DNA from 2 places in the Francisella sp. 19X1-34 genome. Region 2 is predicted to be linked to the other one. Evidence: riboswitches for the same ligand, from Rfam matches in the RefSeq annotation. Region 2 holds a riboswitch; the other holds the start of a gene.

Region 1 (7,832 bases), on a different contig from region 2:
AGAAACTTCCTTATCCCTTTTGGTAAGGCTGTTCAAGCTACAAAAGCAAACATTGAAGTTTTCGAAGCTCAAAAAGCTGAGTTAGAAAAAGCTGAAAAAGCTAGATTTGATGCTGCAGTTGTTACAGCTGATTCTATAAAAGATAAAGTTTATACTATCGAAGCTCAAGCTGGTGATGGTGGTAAACTATTTGGATCAGTAGGTACTGCAGAAGTTGCTGAAGCTGTTTCTAAAGAGTCTGGTAAAGAGATTGAGAAAAGCCAAGTTCGTATGCCAGAAGGTGTTATTAGAACTACTGGTGAATTTGAACTATCAATCCATGTTTATACAGATGTAGATGCAGACATTAAAGTAAATGTTGTAGCAATGCAAAGTTAGTTTTATAATAGTCTAACTAACACATATATCTTGATAAATATAAAAACCATGTGTTAGGCATGGTTTTTTTGTATTTAATATAAGGGTTTTTGAAGTCTATGGATCATCAATTTAAAGCTGCTGAGACTACTTATTCACTTGAAGCAGAAAAAGCTATCTTGGGAAATATACTTTTAAATAATCAAAATATAGAGCTAGTTGAAGATTTACTTTTAACTGATGACTTCTTTGATAAAAAACATAGAATAATTTATAAACAAATTAATACTCTAAATCAAGCAAATACACCTTTTGATGTTCTAATTTTAAGCGAGTATCTTGCAACTGATGGGATTCTTGATGAAGCAGGTGGCGAAGCTTATATCGTTGATTTAGCAGCAAATACTCCATCAGTATCAAATATCAAAACATATGCTAATATTGTAAAAGACAAAGCCAAACTTAGAAGTCTACAAAATAGTGTAAATGATATAGTTCAAAAGATATATTCAGCTGATTCAAAAAACCCTGATGAGGTGATTGATTATGCTGAAAGTAGAATTTTAGATATTGCTAAAGAGAGAGAGACTCTTACAAAAGGTCCTGAGTCTATAAAATCTGTAATTCCAAAGCTTGTAGATCGTATGAGTGCTATTGTTGATGCAGGTACTGGATTGACAGGACTTTCTACAGGTTTTATCGATTTGGATAAGATGACTTCAGGGTTACAAAGAGCTAATTTAGGAATCATAGCAGCTAGACCATCTATGGGTAAAACTGTACTTGGTATTAATATTGCTCAGAATGTTGCAAAAATCTCTGAAAAACCAGTGCTAGTTTTTAGTTTGGAGATGCCGTCAGAGGATATTGTAACAAGGATGTTAGCCAGTCAAGCTCGAGTTGAGATGAATCTTTTAAAAGAATGTAATCGTTTAAATGATGCGCATTGGGTTAAAATCACAAAAGCAATGAAAGATCTTAGTGATATGCCTTTGTATATAGATGATACATCTGGCTTAACTCCAGCGGAGATGCGTTCTAGAGCTCGTAGGCTGTATAATGAGCATGATGGTTTGTCAATGATTTTGATAGACTACCTTCAACTAATGAAGATCCCTGGATATGAAACAAATAGGACTCTTGAAGTATCTGAAATTTCAAGATCATTAAAAGCTTTGGCAAAAGAGCTTGATATACCTGTTATAGCTTTATCGCAGTTAAACAGGGCTGTAGATGATCGTAAAGATAAGCGTCCAATGATGTCAGATTTAAGAGAGTCTGGTGCAATTGAGCAGGATGCTGATTTGATTATGTTTATTTATAGAGATGAAGTCTATAACAAAGATAAAGAAGATAATAAAAACCTAGGTGAGATAATTATAGGTAAGCAGCGTAATGGACCTATAGGAGCTGTTCATGTTAGGTTTGATGGACAGTTTGTTAGCTTTGCTAATTTAACTAATGAAAATGATAATATTTTGCCGGGTGATATTGGTTACAACGAGTAGCCTTTAATAAGATTGATAAGAGATATTTTATGCAACAAGAAAAAACAAATTTACTTGGTCTTAACCAAAAAGCAATTGAAGACTTTTTTGTTTCTATTGGCGAGAAAAAGTTTCATGCTAGACAAGTTTTTAAGTGGATTCATAAAAAAGGTGTTATAGATTTTGATGCTATGACAGATTTAGGAAAAAACTTACGTGCTAAATTAAAGAGCCAATCAGAAATAGCTGTTCCTAAGGTTGTCTTTAGTAAAGCATCTAAAGATGGTACACATAAGTGGTTAATAGATGTTGGTGGTAGTGCTGTAGAGACAGTTTTTATACCTGAGGAAGGTAGAGGAACTTTATGTGTATCTTCTCAAGTGGGGTGTACTCTAAACTGTAGTTTTTGTTCTACAGGCAAGCAAGGTTTTAATAGAAACCTATCCTCTGCAGAAGTTATATCTCAGCTTTGGATTGCAGCTAGAACATTATCAAAAGCTAATGGTGAACATGACTTTAGTGTCACAAATATCGTTATGATGGGCATGGGTGAGCCATTAATGAATTTTGAAAATGTAGTTCCAGCTATGGATATTATGATGGATGATTTAGCTTATGGGTTATCTAGACGTAAAGTGACTCTTAGTACTTCAGGTGTTGTACCAAAAATATATGATTTACTTGAACAGTCTGGAGTATCGCTAGCTGTATCATTACATGCCTCAAATGATGCTCTTAGAAATGAGATTGTACCAATTAATAAAAAATATAATATTGATGAGCTTTTAGATGCATGTAAATCATATGCAGAAAGGGGTCCTCATAAGCATATAACTTTTGAGTATACATTAATGCAAGAAGTTAATGATAACTTATCTGATGCAGAAGAGCTTGTTCAGCTATTAAGATCTCGCGAAGTTCCTGCTAAAATAAATCTAATTCCTTTTAACCCTTATCCAGGAACTCCATATAAGAAACCTAGTGGAAATAGAATTCATAAGTTTAAAGAATATCTACAGCACAAGGGTTTTGTTACTACAGTTAGAAAAACTCGTGGAGATGATATCGATGCAGCTTGTGGACAACTTGCTGGTGATGTAATGGATAAGACAAAGAGAAAAGAAAGATACTTGAAGAAGATTGGAGATACTAATGCAAATTAATCTTAGAAAGATTATTACAGTAGCTATATTAGCAAGTACTTTATCTGCATGTGCAAGTTCTGGATCAAAAACTAATGACGTTGCAGCTCGACAGAATACAAATCAAAACCAAAATAGATCAAATGATATCGTTGATGGTAACACTGCAGAATATACAGTTCCAGCTGATACAGAGAAAAAAGCTAATTTTAAGGAAGCAACTAAACTATATGCTGAGCTAGCAATTACTTATGCTAGTGAGGGATATTTAGATAGGGCTAAAGATAGGCTAATTCGCGCACAGAACTTAGAAAAACAGCATGGTTATGATTTAGCAATTGTTGGATATGCTGCAGGTTTTTATTATCAAACCATAGGTGTTAACTCTATTGCAGAGAAGTACTATAGTGATACTGTTGATGATCATTCTAATAATTTTGAAGCTATAAACTTTTACGCTCAATTTTTATGTAAAGAGAGAAGTGATTATAAACAGGCAGAAAAGCTTTTTGATAAGTCACTATATTTATCAGATAATGATGATATGGCTCAAACTTTATTTTTATACTCAGAATGTGTATATAAACAAGGTAACAAAGACCGAGCTCTTAAACTTATGATAAGAGCAAATAAGTTTAGATCAAATTATAGATCAGCAAAGCTACGCTTAGCGCAGATGTACTTTGAAAGAAAAGAATATAAAAAATGCTATAGAATCATTTATAGTATGAAGGATGATAAAGAATTTTTCTACAATAAGAAAGTTTTAGATTTAAGACTTAAACTAGCTGAATATGCTAATAACAGAAGTGAAATTGCGACAATTAAGCTTATTCTATCTTCTAGTGGCTATAATGACAATGATATGAATCAGTTTTTCTCAAAGGCTGATATGGGAGATGTAAATAATGCGAAAGCTCAATAGATTTGAGGATAAGAAAGCACCGGAAAGGTTGCAAAAAATGCTTGCTAAATATGGAATTGGCTCTAGAAGAAAGATAGAAGAGTTTATTCAACAAGGTAGAGTAAGGGTTAATGGAAAAGTTGCAACAATAGGTGACAAAGCTACTGATAATGACAAGATTAGCTTTGATGGAAAAGCTTTACATTTATATGGTCAACCAATGACTAGACCAAGGGTAATTATTTATCACAAAAGAGAAGGTGAAGTTTGTACAAGTAAGGATGAGAAAGATAGGAAAACAGTTTTTGACTCTTTACCAAAACTAGCAAAATCTCGTTGGATAATGGTTGGACGTTTAGATATAAATACAACAGGCTTATTGCTTTTTACTACAGATGGAGATCTTGCTAATAGACTAATGCATCCTTCATATGAAATAGAAAGAGAGTATGCAGTTAGAGTTTTTGGTGAACAATTATCTGAAGAAACAATGAAAAAGCTTAAAGAGGGTATTCAGCTTGAAGATGGCGTAGCTAAATTTAACCATATAAAATTCTCAGGTGGAGAAGGAGCAAATCTTTGGTACTATGTAACTCTTTCTGAAGGGCGAAATAGAGAAGTAAGGAGAATGTTTGAATCTATTGGAGTAACAGTTAGTAGATTAACTAGAGTTAGGTTTGGAGATATTAACTTGCCTAAGTTTGTATCTAGAGGTAAAACACTAGAGCTTACGCCTTCTGAGGTTAATAGACTTAGAAAATCTGTTAAACTTAAAGAATATTCTTTTCCAAAAAAATTAGTTGATAGATTAGAGAAAAAGTGATGAGTTTTGAAAGTCAGTTAAGTGATATTTTTGATTTGGATATTTGGGAGTTAAAACCTCAGTATAAATTATCTAGTCAATCACAAATTGATTTTGAAAATGTTACGGTAAACTTAGATGAGCCTATAGCTGAATTTAAACAAGAGCCAGCTATTACTGAGGAGCTAATTTATAAAAATAATATTGTTAGCAATAAAATCATTAATATATTTATTCAAAGCGATCTTAATGTTCAATTTTTAAACAAAGTTGTAGATAACTTATTTTTTAATTCAAAAGTAAGTATTTTTAGAGTGCAATCTACTGATATTCAACTAGACTCTAATGAAGTTAATCTCTTTGAGAAAGATTTTATATCTAAGAAAGTTAATTTACTAAGTGCTCAAAACAAAAAATATATGTTATCAAAGTTATATGAGTATGCAGACTTTAAATCTAGATAGCTCTTACTTCAATGAAGTTATTAGTCTTATAAGATTTTCAGATAAAAGTTTTAGTTGGTCAGATCAGCAGATTCTAGATTCATTGAAACAAGATTTGGCTATTGGTCTAATTGACAATAATAAATTAAAAGCTATAGCAATTTTTAGTTATATTTTTGAAACAGCTGAGCTTTTATATATTTGCGTTAATAAATCCGATCAAGGCCAAGGGTTAGGATCTAAAACTCTCAGAGAGTCTTTTAGATACTTATCAAACCAAAATATTACAGAGGTTTTTTTAGAAGTTGATGCCAATAATAATGCAGCTATAAAGCTTTATAATAAGCTTGGCTGCAAAAAAGTATCTATACGTAAGAATTATTATAAAAAACAAGATGGTAGCTGTAGTGACGCCTTAATTTATAGGCTAGAAATAAGTTAAGCCAGTGCATATATTTTTTTACTAAAAACTATGATATATTGTGTCAGTAAGACAGCGGGGGTGCTATCAAATGGTAGCTGAGAAGAACCCTTAGAACCTGATCTAATTAATATTAGCGTAGGGAGTTTGTTTGATATATCTTTAATTAAAAGTAAAGTCACTCAAACTTCTATTATTTGTTAAATAATAGGAGAATTAACATTGGAAAATTTTGGTTATATAACTTTAAACATATCATTAATACTTTATTTTGTACATTTCTTGCCTCAGACTATTCATAATCAGTTTAAGCATAAAACCTCAGAGATTAGTCTTTGGACACATTCTTTGATGATATTTGCAAATGCATTAGATTTAATTTATGCAACAGGCTTTAATTTACAGTGGCAATATATATTAGTTGATGTAATTCTATTATGCTTTTTGACTATTCAACAATTCCAGATTTTAAATGATAGAAGGCAAAAGAAAATTGTAATTCATACTATATTGATTTTGCTATTTTTGGGGATAATAACTTTAATTATTTTCTCTATTAAGTTAGATAAAACTTATCTACTATGGTTCGGCTCAATAAGTGGAGTGATCTATAATGTTTACTATTTACCACAGATTTGTAAAAACTTCTTACAAAAGGATGCTCAAGGATTCAGTATTTTTTATTTAGGACTTTTAGCTATTAATATATTATGTGATATAAACAGTGCTTTCTTTTTAGATTGGCCGATTGTTTCACTTCTTGTTTCTTGTAGTATGCTTATTTTGGTTTGTATACAAATATTACAATATTTATATTATAAAAACCTGTTTTTAAAACCTACATTGAGTAAGGCCTAAACAAATTACAAACTTTTGAACAGTTTATGTTAGAATGACTGCTAGTCATATGTAGTAAATTTATAATAATATTGTGATGAAAAAGATATTTAAGACATTATTGCTTTTAGCTGTTTGCTTGGTATTTAGTAATGCATTTGCCAATACTAATCCTTCTTATACTCCTTATGAGATAGGTGAGTCACTGGGAAAAATTTCTCATAAAAGTTTTAAATCTATGAAGACAGAGCTGTCAAAAAAGGATTTTATGGCTGGTTTTGATGATACCCTTTTAGATAAGAAGCCTAACTATAATAATATATCTGACCAAGATTCATATGAAGTTGGCATGATTATCGCTACTCAATATAAGCTAAATCTTAAGAAGTTGATTAAAGTTGATAAAAAAAGCTCTCAAGAGTTTATTAAAGGCTTTAATAATGCTGCAGATAAAGAGAATGCTAAATTGACACCGCAAGATAAAAAAATATTAGCATATTTTAAGAAACCTAATGAAAGTGATGCGTAAAAGTAGGATAATTATAAATATTATATTGATAAATAAACTGCGCTACTTTATTCTTAATCCTAATTAATTATCTATATTTTTTATGATGGAAAAACTTAAAGATATCCAAGTTCTCATTAAAGATGATATAAAAAATAATAATCAATTTATTATAGATTCTCTTTCTTCGAATGTTGTTCTTATTAATCAGATTAGTCACTATATTATAAATAGTGGTGGTAAACGATTACGCCCACTTTTGGTTATGCTTTTTTCACGAGCATTAAATCATCAAGATGATAAACACCTTGCTTGTGCTGCTATTATTGAATTTATACACACTGCGACATTATTACATGATGATGTGGTTGATAATTCAGAATTACGTAGAGGTAAAGAGACAGCCAATAATGTTTTTGGTAATGCCGCAAGCGTTCTGACTGGTGATTTCTTATATTCAAGAGCTTTTCAAATGATGGTAGGCTTAGATAATATGCAAATTATGCGGATTTTAGCTGATGCAACAAATAAAATTTCTGAAGGAGAGGTTCTGCAGCTTTTAAATGCAAGAAATTCGGAGCTTTCCGAGAAAGACTATACTAATGTTATATATTGTAAGACAGCTAAGCTTTTTGAAGCAGCATGTGAGTTAGCTGGTGTTATTAGTTTAGATAAAGATGAGTATCAAAAGCATCAAGATAGTATTAAAAGCTATGGCGTTTATTTGGGGAATGCATTTCAGATAGCAGATGATGTCTTAGATTATGTTTCAGATGCTGAAAGCTTAGGTAAGAATATTGGTGATGATTTAGATGAAGGTAAAATGACTTTACCAACTATTTATGCGTTAGCAAATATTGATCAAGAAAAGCAAAAGGTATTGAAAAAAGCTATTGAAGAAGGTAAGTATGATATCAATGAGATTGTAACT
Region 2 (7,832 bases):
CTTCACATGCTTTTTGATGTAATGTTTTAGATAACTTATCTACTCTTAAGTTAATATTTCTAATTGCAAGATCTAATTCATATCTATCTTGATTATGTGCTATTACATAGGTGCTTGCTTCTTTTACGAATATATTTGTAATATTTAAATACTTATTAATAAAACTATTTATATTATTCCATAGTTCAAAACTATTATGCCCTAGCTCATAAGCATGCTTTTCACATGCAATAAGCTCAGATAACGGTGATAACATCCCTCCAGCACAATAGCTACAACTATGCTTATAGCTCAAACTTTTATCATATATATCAATCTGCAACTCAGGATAAGTTTTAGCTAAAGTTATTGCTAAGACTCTACCCATCATACCAGATCCAATAATTGCTACTTTACTCATCTATATGCTTTAAGTTTTTAAGGTCTTGAGAAAGCTTCATAGAGCAAAAACTAGGCCCACACATTGAACAAAAATGCGCAAACTTATGTCCTTCCTTAGGCAAAGTCTGATCATGGAAATATCTAGCTTTCTCAGGGTCCAGACCTAAATTAAACTGATCATCCCATCTAAATTCAAATCTTGCTTTTGATAAAGCATTATCTCTAATTTGAGCTCCTGGAAAGCCTTTAGCAAGATCCGCAGCATGTGCTGCTAATTTATAAGTAACAATACCTTCTCTAACATCATCTTTATTTGGTAAACCAAGATGTTCCTTTGGCGTTACATAACATAGCATAGCTGTTCCATACCAAGCTATTTGTGCAGCTCCTATTGCAGATGTGATGTGATCATATCCTGGTGCTATATCTGTAACTAATGGACCTAAGGTATAAAATGGTGCTTCAAAACAATCTTTTAGCTCATAATCCATATTTTCTTTGATAAGCTGCATTGGTACATGTCCCGGACCTTCTATCATAACCTGTACATCATGCTGCCATGCAATTTTAGTTAACTCCCCTAAAGTTCTCAGTTCAGATAATTGAGCACTATCATTTGCATCATTTATAGATCCAGGTCGTAGTCCATCTCCAAGTGAAAAACTTACATCATATGCTTTCATAATCTCACAAATCTCTTCAAAATGAGTATATAAAAAGTTTTCTTGATTATGATGTAAGCACCATTTAGCCAAGATTGATCCACCTCGTGAAACAATGCCTGTGATTCGACTACTCGCTAGTGTTACAAATGCTTTTCTAACCCCGGCATGAATTGTAAAATAACTAACTCCTTGCTCAGCTTGCTCAATCAGTGTATCTCTATAGATTTCCCAAGTTAGATCTTCAACTTTACCATTAACTTTCTCCAAGGCTTGATAAATCGGAACTGTACCTATAGGTACTGGGCTATTTCTAATAATCCACTCGCGTGTTTGATGAATATGCTTCCCTGTTGAGAGATCCATTACAGTATCAGCACCCCATTTTATTGATATCACCATTTTTTCAACTTCTTCTAACATTGATGATGTCACTGCTGATGTACCAATATTTGCATTAACTTTGACTAAAAAATTTCTACCTATAATCATAGGTTCTAGCTCAGGGTGATTAATATTTGCTGGAATTATAGCTCTACCAGCTGCTATTTCATCTCTAACAAACTCTGGTGTGATTTCTTTTTGTATATTTGCACCAAATGATACTCCTTGGTGTTGATTCTTATACTCACTATCAAGATGAAGATTTGCTCTTAGAATATTTTCCCTCATCGCAACATAATACATTTCAGGCGTAATGATACCTTTTCTAGCATAGTGCATCTGCGAGACGTTCTTACCTGCTTTTGCCTTAAAAGGAATATGTCTATTCTTAAAGTTTAAATTTTCTTCTTTAAACTGAGAATTTGTATACTCTGAAGAAAAACTATCTAGCTGATCTATATCTTTATTTTGCTCAAGCCACTCTAGCCTATGCCTACTTAAGCCTTTTTCTATATCAACAAGAGCTTCTGATGAATACTCTCCAGAAGTATCATATATAAAGATATCAGGATTGTTACTGATATTTCCATTTATATTAGTATCAGTCTGTTTAATCTTTCTAAACGGAACTTTTATTGATTTATTTGGATATTCAACATAACACTTCTCAGAGCTAAAATACTCTATAGATAGTGTTGATTTTTCTGTATTAGTTTGAATATCTTGATTTTTAGAGTTATTCATTTTCATCTCCTATTTTTCAATTCAAACTAGTATAGGTAGATGAGTATTAAGAATATAATTGATACAACTATAGATAAAATAGTTATGACCAAAATCAAATTACACTTCCTACACTAGTACTAACTAGATCAGGTTCAAAGGGTTAGAAAAAATCCTCTCAGCATAGTTCAAATAAACTATGCACCCCTGTGCTTCAAGACTAAAGTAAATATTATATCTACAACTATGTCAAGAATCTAAATGGTAAAACTATAAAAATTTATTAAAAATCTAAATTAACTATTTCAAGATATTGCATTTGTGTTTGTAAAAACATTTCACCCACAGCCTTGAATTTAACTGGGATATCTGTAACATAAAATCGATACTCTGGATCTAACCCAGATGTATTTAAAATCTTTCTTTCAATAAGTAAATCCTTTAAAATTTTGCTAGCTTGAAATGAAGGATCTATCAAATCAACATTTAAAATGTCTGATATGCTTTGTTTGATAATAGGATAATGTGTACAACCCAAGATAAGTGCCTGAATATCTTTATCATTAAAATACTCAAGGTACTGCCTTGCAACTAACTCAACTATTTGTCCTTCAATGAAACCTTCTTCTATCATTGATACAAAAAGACCACAAGGTGTACTATAAACTTCTGTTTGAGGATTATTCTTATGAATCTGTAAAGCATATGCATTACTATTTATCGTTGCAGGTGTCGCAATAACTCCTATGGTATTTATATCACTAACTAAGCTAACACCTGCACTTATTACATCAATCACAGGAACCTCTTTAGCAATTTCTTGAACAATATCTTTCGCAAGTGCAGATATTGTATTACAGGCTATTATTATGGCTTTAACCTCTTGTGCAATAAGAAACTTTGCTGTTTGAGCTGCAAACTTTTGAATAGTTGCTCGGGACTTAGTGCCGTATGGAATCCTTGCAATATCACCAAAATAAATAATATTTTCGTCTGGGAGTATCTCCATTAGATTTTTAACTACGGTTAACCCACCAATACCAGAGTCAAAGACACCTATAGGTCTATCATTTTGCATTATTTTTTCTCAAGCTTTCTGATGATTTTCTTACGTGAACGAGATGGCATCTTTTCAAGATATTCTTCTTTTGCCTTGATAAAAGGTAATAGGTTTTTCAAAGATAGTACCGCTTGGTTTGCATCATCTGCAATAAAATTCTCACTCAATTGAGCATCATCATTTGCAAAGATAACAATAGTTACCACAGGTATACCTTTTATGTAGATTCTTTGCTTATACAAATATGTTTGTAGTACTTTTTTCTGAGCAAAAGTTTGTCTAATTGGGTTCTTTATGGTTTTTGCATACACTTTATTGTTTTGTGAAGTTTTTGAAACTTGCCATCTCTCTGCCATATTCTCAACTTGAATATAACCACGATTATTCTTCACTTCGACGATATATATGCCTTTACGTGATATTACTATAAAATCTAACTCACGATTTCCTACTGTTGATTTTTGATCTGGTAAAATAACTCTGTTAAATAAAACAAAATTATTATCTAATTTCTTTAGCTCGTCTAAAACAGTTGTTTCACCTTCTGCCCCAGAAATAATAATATCAACAGGGTTATCATCCTTTGTTATCAAAAAGAAAAATACAAATAGTATAACTGCCAAAGTTATAGCAATTTGTAAAGATTGTGCTACAAATTCAACATTTCCTAAATATAAATCAACTCCAACAATTAAGCCACAAAGTATAATTGATGAATATAAGCTTTTCTTTGCCCTGATCAAGTAGTTTCTTAACCTTGCCCAAGTAAAACGCAAAAAAAGCCGGTCTTTTTTTAACTTACTCTCTATTGCCATAATATAATAATTACTTCTTCTTAAAAATTATAAATTAATAAACTTTTTTTTTATTTCAGAAATCTTGTCCCTAATTAAGGTTGCTTTTTCAAACTCTAGCTCTTTTGCGTGAGCACGCATACGTTTCTCTAGAGCTCTAATAACCTTACTAGCTTCTGTCATACCTAGTATAGCCGAAACATCGACATCATCAACCTTTAAACGCGAATTATTTTTATATGCTCGTTTTTGCATCTCAGGTGAGCTGTCAAGCATATCATCAATATTTTTAATAATTGTTTTAGGTGTAATATTATGTTTTTGATTATATTCATCTTGAAGATGACGACGACGCAGAGTTTCATCCATAGCTTTTTTCATCGATTTTGTAACTACATCTGCATATAAAATTGCTCGACCATTTTGATTTCTTGCAACTCTACCAATCGTCTGTATAAGTGATTTTTCAGAACGTAAAAATCCTTCTTTATCAGCATCAAAAATAAGCAAAACTCCAACTTCTGGCATATCTAAACCTTCTCTTAAAAGGTTTATTCCTACAAGCACATCAAATACACCATGACGCAAATCATGAATGATCTGAACACGTTCAACTGTATCTATATCTGAATGTAGATATCTAACATTAACTCCATGCTCAGATAAATATTCTGTAAGGTTTTCTGCCATTTTCTTAGTTAATGTTGTGATTAGTACTCTTTCTTCTTTTGCAATTGCCTTATTTATCTCAGATAAAGCATCTTCAACCTGTATTGCGACAGGACGAACAAAAACCTCCGGATCAAGTAATCCTGTCGGACGATTAATCTGCTCAACTGTATTTTCAGATCTATCTAACTCATAATTTGCTGGAGTTGCTGAAACATAAACCGTCTGAGGTAGAAGTTTCTCAAACTCATCAAACTTTAAAGGTCTATTATCTAATGCCGATGGTAGCCTAAAACCATAATTTACTAAATTTGATTTTCGCGAAAGATCCCCTTTATACATACCACCAAACTGGGGCAATGTAGCATGAGATTCATCAACAATAACAAGAGCATTTTCTGGCAAATAGTCTATTAGTGTAGGTGGTGGATCACCTGGTTCACGACCTGAAAGAAGCCTCGAGTAATTCTCAATACCTGTACAATAGCCAAGCTCTTGAATCATTTCAATATCATATTTTGTTCTTTGCTCAATTCTTTGAGCTTCGAGAAGTTTACCCTCTTCCTCGAAATACTTAACTCTTTCTTTTAACTCTTTTTTTATTTCCTCTATCACGATTTCCTTACGCTCTTTAGAGGCTACATAGTGAGTACTAGGAAATATAGTTGCTCTATGAATAGCTTTAATCTTTTTAGAAGTTAATGAGTCAATTAAGCTAATTGCCTCTATCTCATCATCAAAAAACTCTACTCTAATAGCATCTTTTTCAGAGTCTGCTGGAAAAATATCTAATATCTCACCTCTAACACGAAAACTACCTCGACTGAAATCCATATCATTACGTGAATACTGCATTTCTATAAGCTTTGTCTGAGCTTTTTTAAGCCCTAACTCTTCACCTACCTTTAAATGCAAAAGCATTTGCATATATTGCTCAGGATCACCTAAACCATAGATTGCTGAAACTGTTGCAACAATTATTACATCATTTCGCTCTAAAATAGCTTTTGTTGCAGATAGTCGCATTTGCTCAATGTGTTCATTCACTGATGAATCTTTTTCTATATACGTATCAGATGCTGCTACATAAGCCTCTGGCTGATAATAATCATAATATGAAACAAAATACTCAACTGCATTATCTGGAAAATACTGTTTAAACTCTGAATATAGCTGTGCTGCTAAAGTTTTGTTATGTGCTAAGATTAAGCATGGCTTTTGAGTTTGTTGTATTACATTTGCCATTGTATAAGTTTTACCAGAACCTGTAACCCCCAATAAAACTTGATGATGCAAGCCATTATTCACTCCCTTAACAATTGATTTAATTGCTTCAGGCTGATCACCACTTGGGCTATATTTTGTCACTAAATTAAATTTGCTTGCTTCCATTACACCACGAATATCTCTATTTAATTTATTAATATTATTTGATCTGACAGCTAATTTTTATTAACTTTACGCTAAAAAGTAAAATATATTTATTAGGCTCTATAAACCTCTTTTAACAGCTGGTCTTTGACTAATCTGTTCTGCCCATCGATTTAAATTTTTATAAGATTTTACATCTAAAAATTCTGCAGCTTCATATACTTTATTTAAAACAACTCCTCCATACCAAGGAAATATCGCAATATCTGCTATAGTATATTGATCACCACATATGTATTGGTTGCCGTCTAATTGTTTATCTAACAAATCTAGTTGGCGTTTAGCTTCCATAGTAAATCTGTCAATACAATACTTGATTTTTTCAGGAGCATATTTATAAAAATGGCCAAAACCTCCCCCTAAATACGGCCCACTACCAACTTGCCAGAATAACCATGATAAGCATTTAGCCCTATCAGATATAGCTTCAGGTATTAGTTTATTAAACTTCTCAGCCAAATAAAGTAATATAGCACCAGACTCAAATAAAATAACTTCATTTTCACTACTTTGATCAACTAGTGCTGGTATTTTAGAGTTAGGGTTTATATCTACAAAGCCACTAGAGAACTGCTTACCATCAGAAATGCTAATCTTATGAAAATCATAGCTAGCTTCATCAATACCAAGTTCTAAAAGCTCTTCAAGCATTATGTTTACTTTTATCCCATTCGGTGTATTTAGAGAATAAAGTTGAATAGGTTTTTTACCAACAGGTAACTCTTTAGTATGAGTAGCTCCTGATACAGGTCTATTAATAGCCGCCCACTTACCTTTTAAACTATCATCTTGTTGCCAAACTTTAGGTAAAACATATTGAGATTTATCAACCATAATTATTCACATAGTTAAACTAATTTATAACATTATAACCAAAGCATAAAACTAGGACAATTAATACATGGAATAAAACCTTACATACCAGCTTAAAATGTTAGGAATATGAATCTTTCTAGAATAAATACTCTTCTAACTCACACAACAAAGCTTGTTGCTCTTCTGTTAGATCACGATTCATACGTACATCTTGCATTTCTTGATAAATATCTTCTAATGTTTTACGAGTCTTGCCACGATGATCTACTAATAATTCATCATTATCTAAGCTTACAATTTTATTTAAATATTCCTGAAATTCCATCTGTGCTTTTTCAGGTAGCTTTGCAAAATCTAACCTTCCAATTATACGTATAGCTCTATTATAGAATTTACCAGGTAATTGATTAAGCATCTGTGCTTTTTGATAAATAGCAGAGTTATGAAACTTATCACACCCTCTCTCATCTGCACTCGTCATAAAATCACTTTGGTAAATAGCTGCATCAACATCGATATTCTCAATTTCTGAATATTTATACTCTAATACATAATCAACAAAGTTAGCAAAAACTTCAGGATTAGTTTTTATAAACTCTTTATTTGCTTTAATAAGCTCCAATCTTTCTTGTGGTAATTTACCAACAAAACGCGTCTTTGCAGGTAAAATTAATGGGATATCCCCCCATTTTTTATTAATTGTTAAACGCCAGTGCTCAGCTTCTAAACTTCCAAACTCTTCTATAAATTCACTAAAAAGATAACTATCCAAACGCAAAAATATTTCTTGATTTTTATAATGTCGATGCTGTCCTAAATCTAAAATTGCTGATGTAAAATTATTTTTAGAACCAAAAATACCACTAATTGCTATAGCTTGTTTATACCCACGATCTCCTAGCTGCACTCCAA

What was found. A riboswitch is a leader RNA that binds a small molecule or an ion and turns the genes downstream of it on or off. The one in region 2 is predicted to bind thiamine pyrophosphate.
Region 1: another riboswitch for thiamine pyrophosphate. It lies ahead of AB8E56_RS10150 (PQ-loop repeat-containing protein); the one in region 2 lies ahead of thiC (phosphomethylpyrimidine synthase ThiC).

What each region holds. Positions count from the first base shown of each region.
Region 1 covers NZ_JBGCTX010000074.1:2,799-10,630, forward strand. The annotation lists gene rplI (50S ribosomal protein L9) at 1-378, shown strand, start outside; gene dnaB (replicative DNA helicase) at 477-1,865, shown strand; gene rlmN (23S rRNA (adenine(2503)-C(2))-methyltransferase RlmN) at 1,895-3,007, shown strand; gene AB8E56_RS10130 (CDC27 family protein) at 2,997-3,911, shown strand; gene rluB (23S rRNA pseudouridine(2605) synthase RluB) at 3,895-4,713, shown strand; gene AB8E56_RS10140 (chloroquine resistance protein) at 4,713-5,156, shown strand; gene AB8E56_RS10145 (GNAT family N-acetyltransferase) at 5,134-5,577, shown strand; TPP riboswitch at 5,624-5,719, shown strand; gene AB8E56_RS10150 (PQ-loop repeat-containing protein) at 5,779-6,414, shown strand; gene AB8E56_RS10155 (hypothetical protein) at 6,491-6,922, shown strand; gene AB8E56_RS10160 (polyprenyl synthetase family protein) at 7,008-7,832, shown strand, end outside.
Region 2 covers NZ_JBGCTX010000059.1:5,644-13,475, forward strand. The annotation lists gene AB8E56_RS09210 (FAD-dependent oxidoreductase) at 1-400, opposite strand, end outside; gene thiC (phosphomethylpyrimidine synthase ThiC) at 393-2,171, opposite strand; TPP riboswitch at 2,260-2,369, opposite strand; gene murI (glutamate racemase) at 2,434-3,228, opposite strand; gene AB8E56_RS09225 (nuclease-related domain-containing protein) at 3,228-4,025, opposite strand; gene uvrB (excinuclease ABC subunit UvrB) at 4,053-6,065, opposite strand; gene yghU (glutathione-dependent disulfide-bond oxidoreductase) at 6,165-6,938, opposite strand; gene AB8E56_RS09240 (exonuclease domain-containing protein) at 7,057-7,832, opposite strand, start outside.